One region of the Metapseudomonas lalkuanensis genome, then DNA from elsewhere that is predicted to be linked to it. Evidence: predicted binding sites of a transcription regulator. Region 1 holds the regulator's gene; the other holds the start of a gene.
The links. Region 1 encodes FliA, which starts transcription of late flagellar genes. Its sites were predicted from a motif close to CTAAAGTTTNNNNNNNNNNNGCCGNTAA; they were not measured.
Positions count from the first base shown of each region.

Region 2: a site for FliA is predicted at 1,780-1,807, ahead of FXN65_RS15765 (methyl-accepting chemotaxis protein). Genes of this name have one in related genera too.

Region 1 is NZ_CP043311.1:1,794,880-1,799,089, forward strand. Features, by position in the region: gene flhF (flagellar biosynthesis protein FlhF) at 1-1,323, shown strand, start outside; gene fleN (flagellar synthesis regulator FleN) at 1,399-2,232, shown strand; gene fliA (RNA polymerase sigma factor FliA) at 2,229-2,975, shown strand; gene FXN65_RS08475 (chemotaxis response regulator CheY) at 3,059-3,433, shown strand; gene FXN65_RS08480 (protein phosphatase CheZ) at 3,454-4,210, shown strand, end outside.
Region 2 is NZ_CP043311.1:3,378,325-3,382,534, forward strand. Features, by position in the region: gene FXN65_RS15765 (methyl-accepting chemotaxis protein) at 45-1,727, opposite strand; gene FXN65_RS15770 (Na+/H+ antiporter family protein) at 1,855-3,174, opposite strand; gene FXN65_RS15775 (methyl-accepting chemotaxis protein) at 3,405-4,210, shown strand, end outside.

The DNA.
Region 1 (4,210 bases):
GATATGCGTCAAGCCATGAAGTTGGTGCGTGATGAACTGGGCGCGGATGCCGCCATCATCGGTAATCGTCGGGTTGCCGGCGGTGTCGAGCTGACCGCGGCGCTGGACTACCCGCTGCCCGCGCCGGCCCCGAGCAAGCCGAACCCGGCGCTTGAAGCCGAACTGCGCAAGACCCAGGCGCGCATCGCCCAGGCTCAGGCCGAACTGACGACCCGTGCCATCGCCGATGCCGGCAAGGACCGTCAATTGTTCGCCGGCCAGCCGCTGACCGCCATCGAACCGGAACTGCCGGAATCCGCCCTGGCCGCCGCTATCGAGCGTCCGCGCGCCGTGCCGCGTCCGGTGGAGACGGTCAGCGCGCCGAAATCTGCCGGCGTGGACCAGGCCGCCCTGGACGCCATGCGTTTCGAGCTGAGCGGTCTGCGTGAACTGATCGAAGTGCAGCTGGGCTCCATCGCCTGGAGCCAGATGCAGAACCGCCGTCCGCAGCAGGCCAGCCTCTGGCGCCGCCTGCAGCGCATGGGCCTGCCGGCCGAACTGGCCCGCGCCCTGCTGGACAAGGTGGCCAACGTCAGCGACCCGCGCCAGGCCTGGCGCATGCTCCTGGCGCATCTCGCCCACGCCATCCGCACTCCTCAGGTCGAGCCGATGGAAGAGGGCGGTGTGATCGCCCTGGTCGGCCCGGCCGGCATGGGCAAGACCACCACCCTGGCCAAGCTGGCAGCCCGCTACGTGCTCAAGTACGGCGCGCAGAACGTCGCCCTGGTGAGCATGGACAGTTTCCGCATCGGCGCCCAGGAGCAGATCAAGACCCTTGGCCGCATCCTCAATGTGCCGGTGACCCTGGTCGATCCGGGCCAATCCCTGACCCAGGCCGTGGCTCCGCTGGCGCGCAAGCGCGTGGTGCTGATCGATACCGCTGGTCTGCCAATCAACGATCCGGCCCTGACCATGCAGCTCGAAGCGCTGGCCAGCCGGGCGATAAACGCGAAGAATTACCTGGTGATGGCGGCTACCAGCCAGAGCCAGGTGCTCAAGGCGGCCTATCACAGCTACAAGCGTTGCGGCCTGGTCGGTTGCATCATTACCAAGGCGGACGAAGCGGCCAGCCTGGGTGAGGTTTTGGGACTGGCTATCGGCCAGCATCTCCCGGTAGCCTATCTGGCCGACGGCCCGCGAATCCCGGATGATCTGCAGGTTCCCCGCAGCCACCAGCTGGTGAGCCGTGCGGTCAGCCTGCAGGCTCCGGAAGACCCGAGTGAAGAAGCCATGGCCGACCTGTTCGCCGGGCTCTATCAGAATCCGGCGCGGCGCGCCGGTTGAAGAATTTGTAAGCCGCCCAGAGGGGCGGTGCTGGACAGCCAAATGGCCCAGTCGACCTAAGGCAAGGTATTTGAAATGGGTAGTATGCATCCCGTACAGGTGATCGCGGTGACCGGCGGCAAGGGTGGCGTCGGCAAGACCAACGTGTCGGTGAACCTCTCGCTGGCATTGGCCGATCTCGGACGCCGCGTCATGTTGTTGGACGCCGACCTGGGACTCGCCAACGTCGACGTCCTGCTCGGCCTCACCGCCAAGCGCACACTGGCTGATGTGATCAATGGCGAATGCGACCTGCGCGACGTGCTGTTGCAGGGGCCGGGGGGCATCCGCATCGTCCCCGCCGCCTCCGGCACCCAGAGCATGGTGCAGCTTTCGCCCATGCAGCACGCCGGCCTGATCCAGGCATTCAGCGAAATCAGCGACAACCTCGACGTACTGGTGATCGACACCGCCGCCGGCATTGGCGATTCGGTGGTCAGCTTCGTCCGTGCGGCCCAGGAAGTGATAGTGGTCGTCTGCGATGAACCCACGTCGATCACCGACGCGTACGCACTGATCAAACTGCTCAACCGCGACTACGGCATGAGCCGCTTCCGCGTGCTGGCCAACATGGCCCACAGCCCGCAGGAAGGGCGCAACCTGTTCGCCAAGCTGACCAAGGTCACCGACCGTTTCCTCGACGTCGCCCTGCAGTACGTGGGCGCCGTTCCGTACGACGAGTCGGTGCGCAAGGCCGTGCAGAAGCAGCGCGCGGTCTATGAAGCCTTCCCGCGTTCGAAGTGCTCGCTGGCCTTCAAGGCCATCGCGCAGAAGGTCGATAGCTGGCCGCTGCCGGCCAATCCGCGGGGCCACCTGGAGTTCTTCGTCGAGCGGCTGGTCAAGCAGCCCTCCGCGGAAACCCCTGTATGACACCCGCCACTGGACTGCGTATGTACGGCAAGGCTCAGGCAAGGGATTCGCAACATCAGTTGATCGAGCGCTATGCCCCCCTGGTCAAGCGCATCGCCTATCACCTGCTCGCGCGCCTGCCAGCCAGCGTACAGGTGGAAGACCTGATGCAGTCCGGGATGATCGGCTTGCTCGAAGCTTCGAAGAAATACGACGGCAGCAAGGGCGCCAGCTTCGAAACCTACGCCGGTATCCGCATTCGCGGAGCCATGCTCGATGAAGTCCGCAAGGGCGACTGGGCGCCGCGTTCGGTGCACCGCAATACCCGCATGGTGAGCGAGGCCATCCGCACCATCGAGGCGAGAACAGGACGCGACGCTAAAGATCAGGAAGTTGCTGCCGAACTTGGATTGAGTCTCGAAGACTACTACGGCATTCTGAGCGACACCTTGGGCAGCCGCCTGTTCAGCTTCGACGACCTGTTGCAGGAAGGCGAGCAGGGCGGTCTGCGCGAGGACGCCGGTGTCACCCAATTTTCACCTTCCCATGATCTGGAAGACGAACGCTTCCAGGCCGCGCTGGCCGATGCCATCGCGAACCTGCCCGAGCGTGAGCGCCTGGTACTGGCGCTGTATTACGACGAAGAACTGAACTTGAAGGAAATCGGTGAAGTGCTGGGGGTCAGCGAATCGCGGGTCAGCCAGTTGCATAGCCAGTGCGCGGCACGCTTGCGCGCACGGCTTGGCGAATGGCGAGCACGCTGAACGGCACACCGCTTCCAGATTTGAACGGCGCACCCGGCAAGAGGGGCGTTTGAGACTGTACGGAGGTCGACTTGGACAAGAACATGAAAATCCTCATCGTTGACGATTTCTCGACGATGAGACGCATCATCAAGAACCTCTTGCGCGACTTGGGTTTCACCAATACCGCCGAAGCCGACGACGGCACCACGGCCCTGCCGATGCTGCACAGCGGCAACTTCGATTTCCTCGTGACCGACTGGAACATGCCCGGAATGACCGGCATCGACCTGCTGCGCGCCGTGCGTGCCGACGAGCGCCTGAAGCACCTGCCGGTCCTGATGGTGACTGCCGAGGCCAAGCGCGACCAGATCATCGAGGCCGCCCAGGCCGGCGTGAACGGCTATGTGGTCAAGCCTTTCACTGCCCAGGTGCTGAAAGAAAAAATCGAGAAGATCTTCGAGCGGGTCAACGGCTGAATGTCAGCCGCGGGGGCACCATGGACCAGAATGAACACCTGCTGGGAGACTTCGAGTCGACCCTGAAAGACCGTGCGCGGGAACTGGTGGAAAGTCTCGAGAAAGGCAACTTCACCGACGCCGTGCAACTCATCCACGAACTCAATCACGTCCGTGATCGCGGCCTCTACCAGGAAGTCGGCAAGCTCACCCGTGAGCTGCACAACGCCATCGTCAACTTCCAGATCGACCCGCATCTGCCCCACGCCCAGGAAATGTCGCAGATCGCGGACGCGACCGATCGCCTTTCCTACGTGGTGCACATGACCGAGAAGGCCGCCAACCGCACCATGGACCTGGTGGAGGAAAGCGCGCCGCTGCTCAACGGCCTGAGCGACGAAGCCCAGCAGCTGGGCGCGGAGTGGGGCCGCTTCATGCGCCGGGAAATCGGCGCGGACGGGTTCCGCGACCTGGCTCGCCGCATCGAGCAGTTCCTTGCCCGCAGCCAGCGCGATACCGATGCCCTGTCGAGCAAGCTCAACGACATCCTGCTGGCGCAGGACTACCAGGACCTTACCGGCCAGGTGATCAAGCGCGTGACCCAACTGGTCACCGAGGTGGAGAGCAACCTCGTCAAGCTGGTGCTGATGGCCAGCCAGGTGGATCGCTACGCCGGCATCGAGCACGACCACGCCGCGCTACGTGCAGAGCTGGAACAAGAAAAAAATCCTTCCAGGGGTGAAGGTCCGCAGATCCATGCCGATATACGTGAGGACGTAGTGTCCGGACAGGACGACG
Region 2 (4,210 bases), 1.6 Mb from region 1:
CCACCCCAAGCACCGGGCAGAACTGCAGATGGCCGTTATGACCATCAGATCCTGAACTGCCTCACCAACCCGCCCAGGCTGTCGCCCAGCCGGGAAAGACTGCGGGCGGTCTCGGCACCCTGGCGGGTTTCCTCCGCCACGCTGTCCACCGCCACGGCGATCTGGTGCACGCTGCGGTTGATCTCCTCGGCCACCGCAGTCTGCTCCTCGGCGGCGCTGGCGATCTGGGCGTTCATGGCATTGATGGTGCCGATCAGCCCGGCGATGGCATCCAGGGAGGCGCCTGCCTGGTTGGCCTGGCTGCTGGTGGTTTCGCCGGCATCGCTGGAGCGGCGCATCGCGGTCACCGCGTCCTGGGTTCCCTGCTGCAGGCGATCGATCATGCCCTGGATTTCCTGGGTGCTCTGCTGCGTGCGGCTGGCCAGGGCGCGGACCTCGTCCGCCACCACGGCGAAGCCGCGGCCCGCCTCACCGGCGCGCGCCGCTTCGATGGCCGCGTTGAGTGCCAGGAGGTTGGTCTGTTCAGCGATGGAGCGGATCACGCCAAGCACGCTGACGATGGACTGCACGTCCTGCTGCAGGCTGTCCAGGGACAGGCCGCTGCTACGGATATCGCCCACCAGGGCATGAATGCGGGTGATGCTGCCGTCCACCACCTGCTTGGCGGCCTGGCCCTCCTGGTCGGTCTGCCGGGCCGCCTCGGCCGCGCCTTGCGCGCTCCTGGCCACTTCATGCGCGGCGGCGGACATCTCGTTGATGGCGGTCGCCACCTGGTCGGTCTCCTGGCGCTGGCGATCCATGGCCTGCTCGGATCGCTGTGCCTGCGCAGCCACCTCCCCCACCAGCGCCGTGAGCTGGCCGGTCATGTCGACGATCTGGCGTACCAGGCCATGGATCTTCTCGACGAAGCGGTTGAAGGAGCCCGCCAGTTCGCCAAGCTCGTCATGGCTGTCGACCACCAGGCGGCGGGTCAGGTCGCCTTCGCCGGCGGCGATGTCGTCCAGGTTGGCCCTGATCCGCTGCAACGGGCGCACCAGGGCATTGGCCAGTCCCAGGCCAACCAGGCCGAAGATCACCAGCAGCACGGCAGCGATCACCACCACGCTGGTCACGATGGTGCTCACGCGCTCGTCGATCTCTCGCTCCACTTGCGCCACCTGGGCCGCCACGCCATCCAGGTTCACCGCAGTGCCCAGGGCCAGGTCCCACTTGGGCAGGTAGTAGCTGTAGGCCAACTTGGGTACCAGCACGCTCTCGTTGCCCGGTAGGGAGGAGCTGTACTCCACGTAGTTGGAGCCGTCCTTGGCCACCGCCACCAGGCGGTCGTTCACGGCTACGCCGTTGGGGTCCTTGCGGCCGGTGAAACTCTTGCCCACATCTACCGGGCTGTCACCGCGAAACAGGCGAATCACCTGGGAGTCGTAGCCGAAGAAATAGCCGTCCTTGCCGTACTTGATCTTCGACAGAATGGCGATGGCCTGGTCGCGGCTGGCGGCGTCGCCCTGGGCCGAAGCGTCGTACAGTGCCTGCACCGACCCCAGGGCGATCTGCATGTAGCTCCTGAGTTCTTCGCGGCTCTCGCCGATCAGGCGCTCGCGGGTGTTCTTCACTTCGTCTTCGGCCAGGCGGTGGATCACCTGGGTCACCGCGCCGGACAGCACCAGCGCGAAGAGGATCACAGGCACCAGGGCCAACAGCAGGACTTTGGTCTTCAGGGTCAAACGCATCGGGGCAATCCTCGAAAAGCAGGGGTCCGGAAAGCAAGACGGGGTTGCCGTCTTATCGGCAACCCCGTGCGCACCTTAAGCGACTGTAAAGTCGAAATGATCAAGCGAACGCCAGTACCGGCGCGCGCTAGAGGACCATCGCAGCGGCCCAGCCAAACGCCAGCAGCGGCAGGTTGTAATGCAGGAAAGTGGGCACCACGGTGTCCCAGATATGGTTGTGCTGGCCATCCACGTTCAGGCCCGCGGTCGGGCCCAGGGTGGAGTCGGACGCGGGAGACCCGGCGTCGCCCAGGGCCCCTGCGGTGCCGACGATGCTGACGATCGCCAGCGGGCTGAAGCCCAGTTGCACGCACAGCGGCACGAAGATGGCCGCGATGATCGGCACGGTGGAGAAGGACGAACCGATGCCCATGGTCACCAGCAGGCCCACCAGCAGCATCAGCAGCGCCCCCAGCGGCTTGCTGTGGCCGATCCAGCCGGCCGAAGCATCCACCAGGGTCGCTACCTGGCCGGTTTCGCGCATCACCTCGGCGAAGCCCGAGGCGGCAATCATGATGAAGCCGATCATGGCCATCATCTTCATGCCCTCGGTAAACAGGTCGTCCGCTTCCTTCCAGCGCACCACGCCCGACAGCGAGAAGATCACGAAGCCCAGCAGCGCACCGATGATCATCGAGTCCAGCCAGAGCTGCACCACGAACGCGACCAGGATGGCCACACCGGCCACGCCGAGGCTCATCGGGTTGTAGGCGACGCTCACCTGCTCGGCCTGGGCGATGCGCTCCAGGTCATAGGTGCGCTTGCCGCGATAGCTCACGAACACTGCGATGAACAGGCCGGCGACCATGCCCAGCGCCGGTATCAACATCGCCTCGGTGACATTCACACCGGTAACGTCGACGCCACTTTTCACCACATTCGCCAGCAGGATCTCGTTCAGGAAAATGTTGCCGAATCCCACCGGCAGGAACATGTAGGGCGTGATCAGGCCGAAGGTGATCACGCAGGCGACCAGCCGGCGATCGATGGACAGCCGCGTCAGCACATAGAGAAGAGGGGGAACCAGCAATGGAATGAAGGCGATGTGGATCGGCAGGATGTTCTGCGAGGAAATCGCCACGCACAGCAACAAGGCGACCAGCAGCCATTTCAGTGCATTGCCGCCGTTGGCTTCCTGGCGGCCCACCAGTGCCAGGGCCTTGTCCGCCAACGCGTGGGCCAGGCCGGAACGCGCGATGGCCACGGCGAATGCACCCAATAGCGCGTAGGACAGTGCCACGGTGGCGCCGCCACCCAGGCCCTTGTTGAAGGCCGACAGGGAACCTTCGATCCCCAGGCCGCCGACCAGGCCACCCACCAGCGCGCCGATGATCAGGGCCACCACCACATGGACCCGGCACAGGCTGAGGACCAGCATGATCCCCACCGCCGCCACTACCGCATTCATCGCCTCTCCCCACCTTTGCAGGCCATGCCGGCCGCGAAAAAAAGCGCGCACTTTGCCCAAACCGGGGGCGGCTGTCAAAAGCGTTCGGAATATTGGGCGTAGTGTGCATAATTCTTGCCTGCAAATTGCGCCCTCGTGCATTCCGCACGGCTATTCGTCGTCTTCGCGTCAAGAAATCGCCGCTCGCGCCGACAACGAATGAAGTTCCGACGAGACAGAAGGAAGTCCCAATGCCGTTCAATCGCCTGTCCATCCAGTGGAAAATCACCCTGCTCGCCGGCCTCTGCCTGCTGGCCATCGTGACCCTGCTGGTCGGTTCGTCCCTGTACCAGTCCGAGCGCAGCGCCAGCCTGGTGAAGGCCGACAGCAGCCGGATGCTCGACCAGAGCGCACGCCTGCGCCTGCAGGCCCGCGCGGAGCTGCAGGCCATCCGCATCCAGCGCTACTTCATGGACACCTACCAGTACGGCAAGGGCTTCTCGCGCCAGGTGTTGTTCCTCAAGGAACAGGCGGAAAAGCGCTTCCTCGACGCCTTCGACCTGCGTGAAGACCTGACCCGCCAAGTCCGCACCAGCCTGGAAGCCAACCCGGAAATCCTCGGCCTCTACCTGGTCTTCGAACCCAACGCCCTGGACGGCAAGGACGAACTCTTCGTCGACCAGGCCGAACTCGGCAGCAACGACAAAGGCCGCTTCTCCCTTTATTGGGCTCAACCCACCCCCGGCAAGCTCGAATCGGAATCCATGACCGAGGAGCTGCTCGCCGACAGCAGCACCGGCCCCAGCGGCGCACCCTACAACGCCTGGTACACCTGCCCGATGAAAACCGGTCAGTCCTGCGTGCTGGACCCCTACTTCGATAACGTCGGCGGCCGCCAGGTGCTGATGACCAGCATCGCCTTCCCGCTGCAATTGAACGGCAAGACCATCGGCGTCATGGGCCTTGACATCAGCCTGGAAAGCCTCCAGCAGTTGAGCATGTCCGGTAACCGTGAGCTGTATGACGGCAACGGCCACGTGAGCATCCTCAGCCCGGC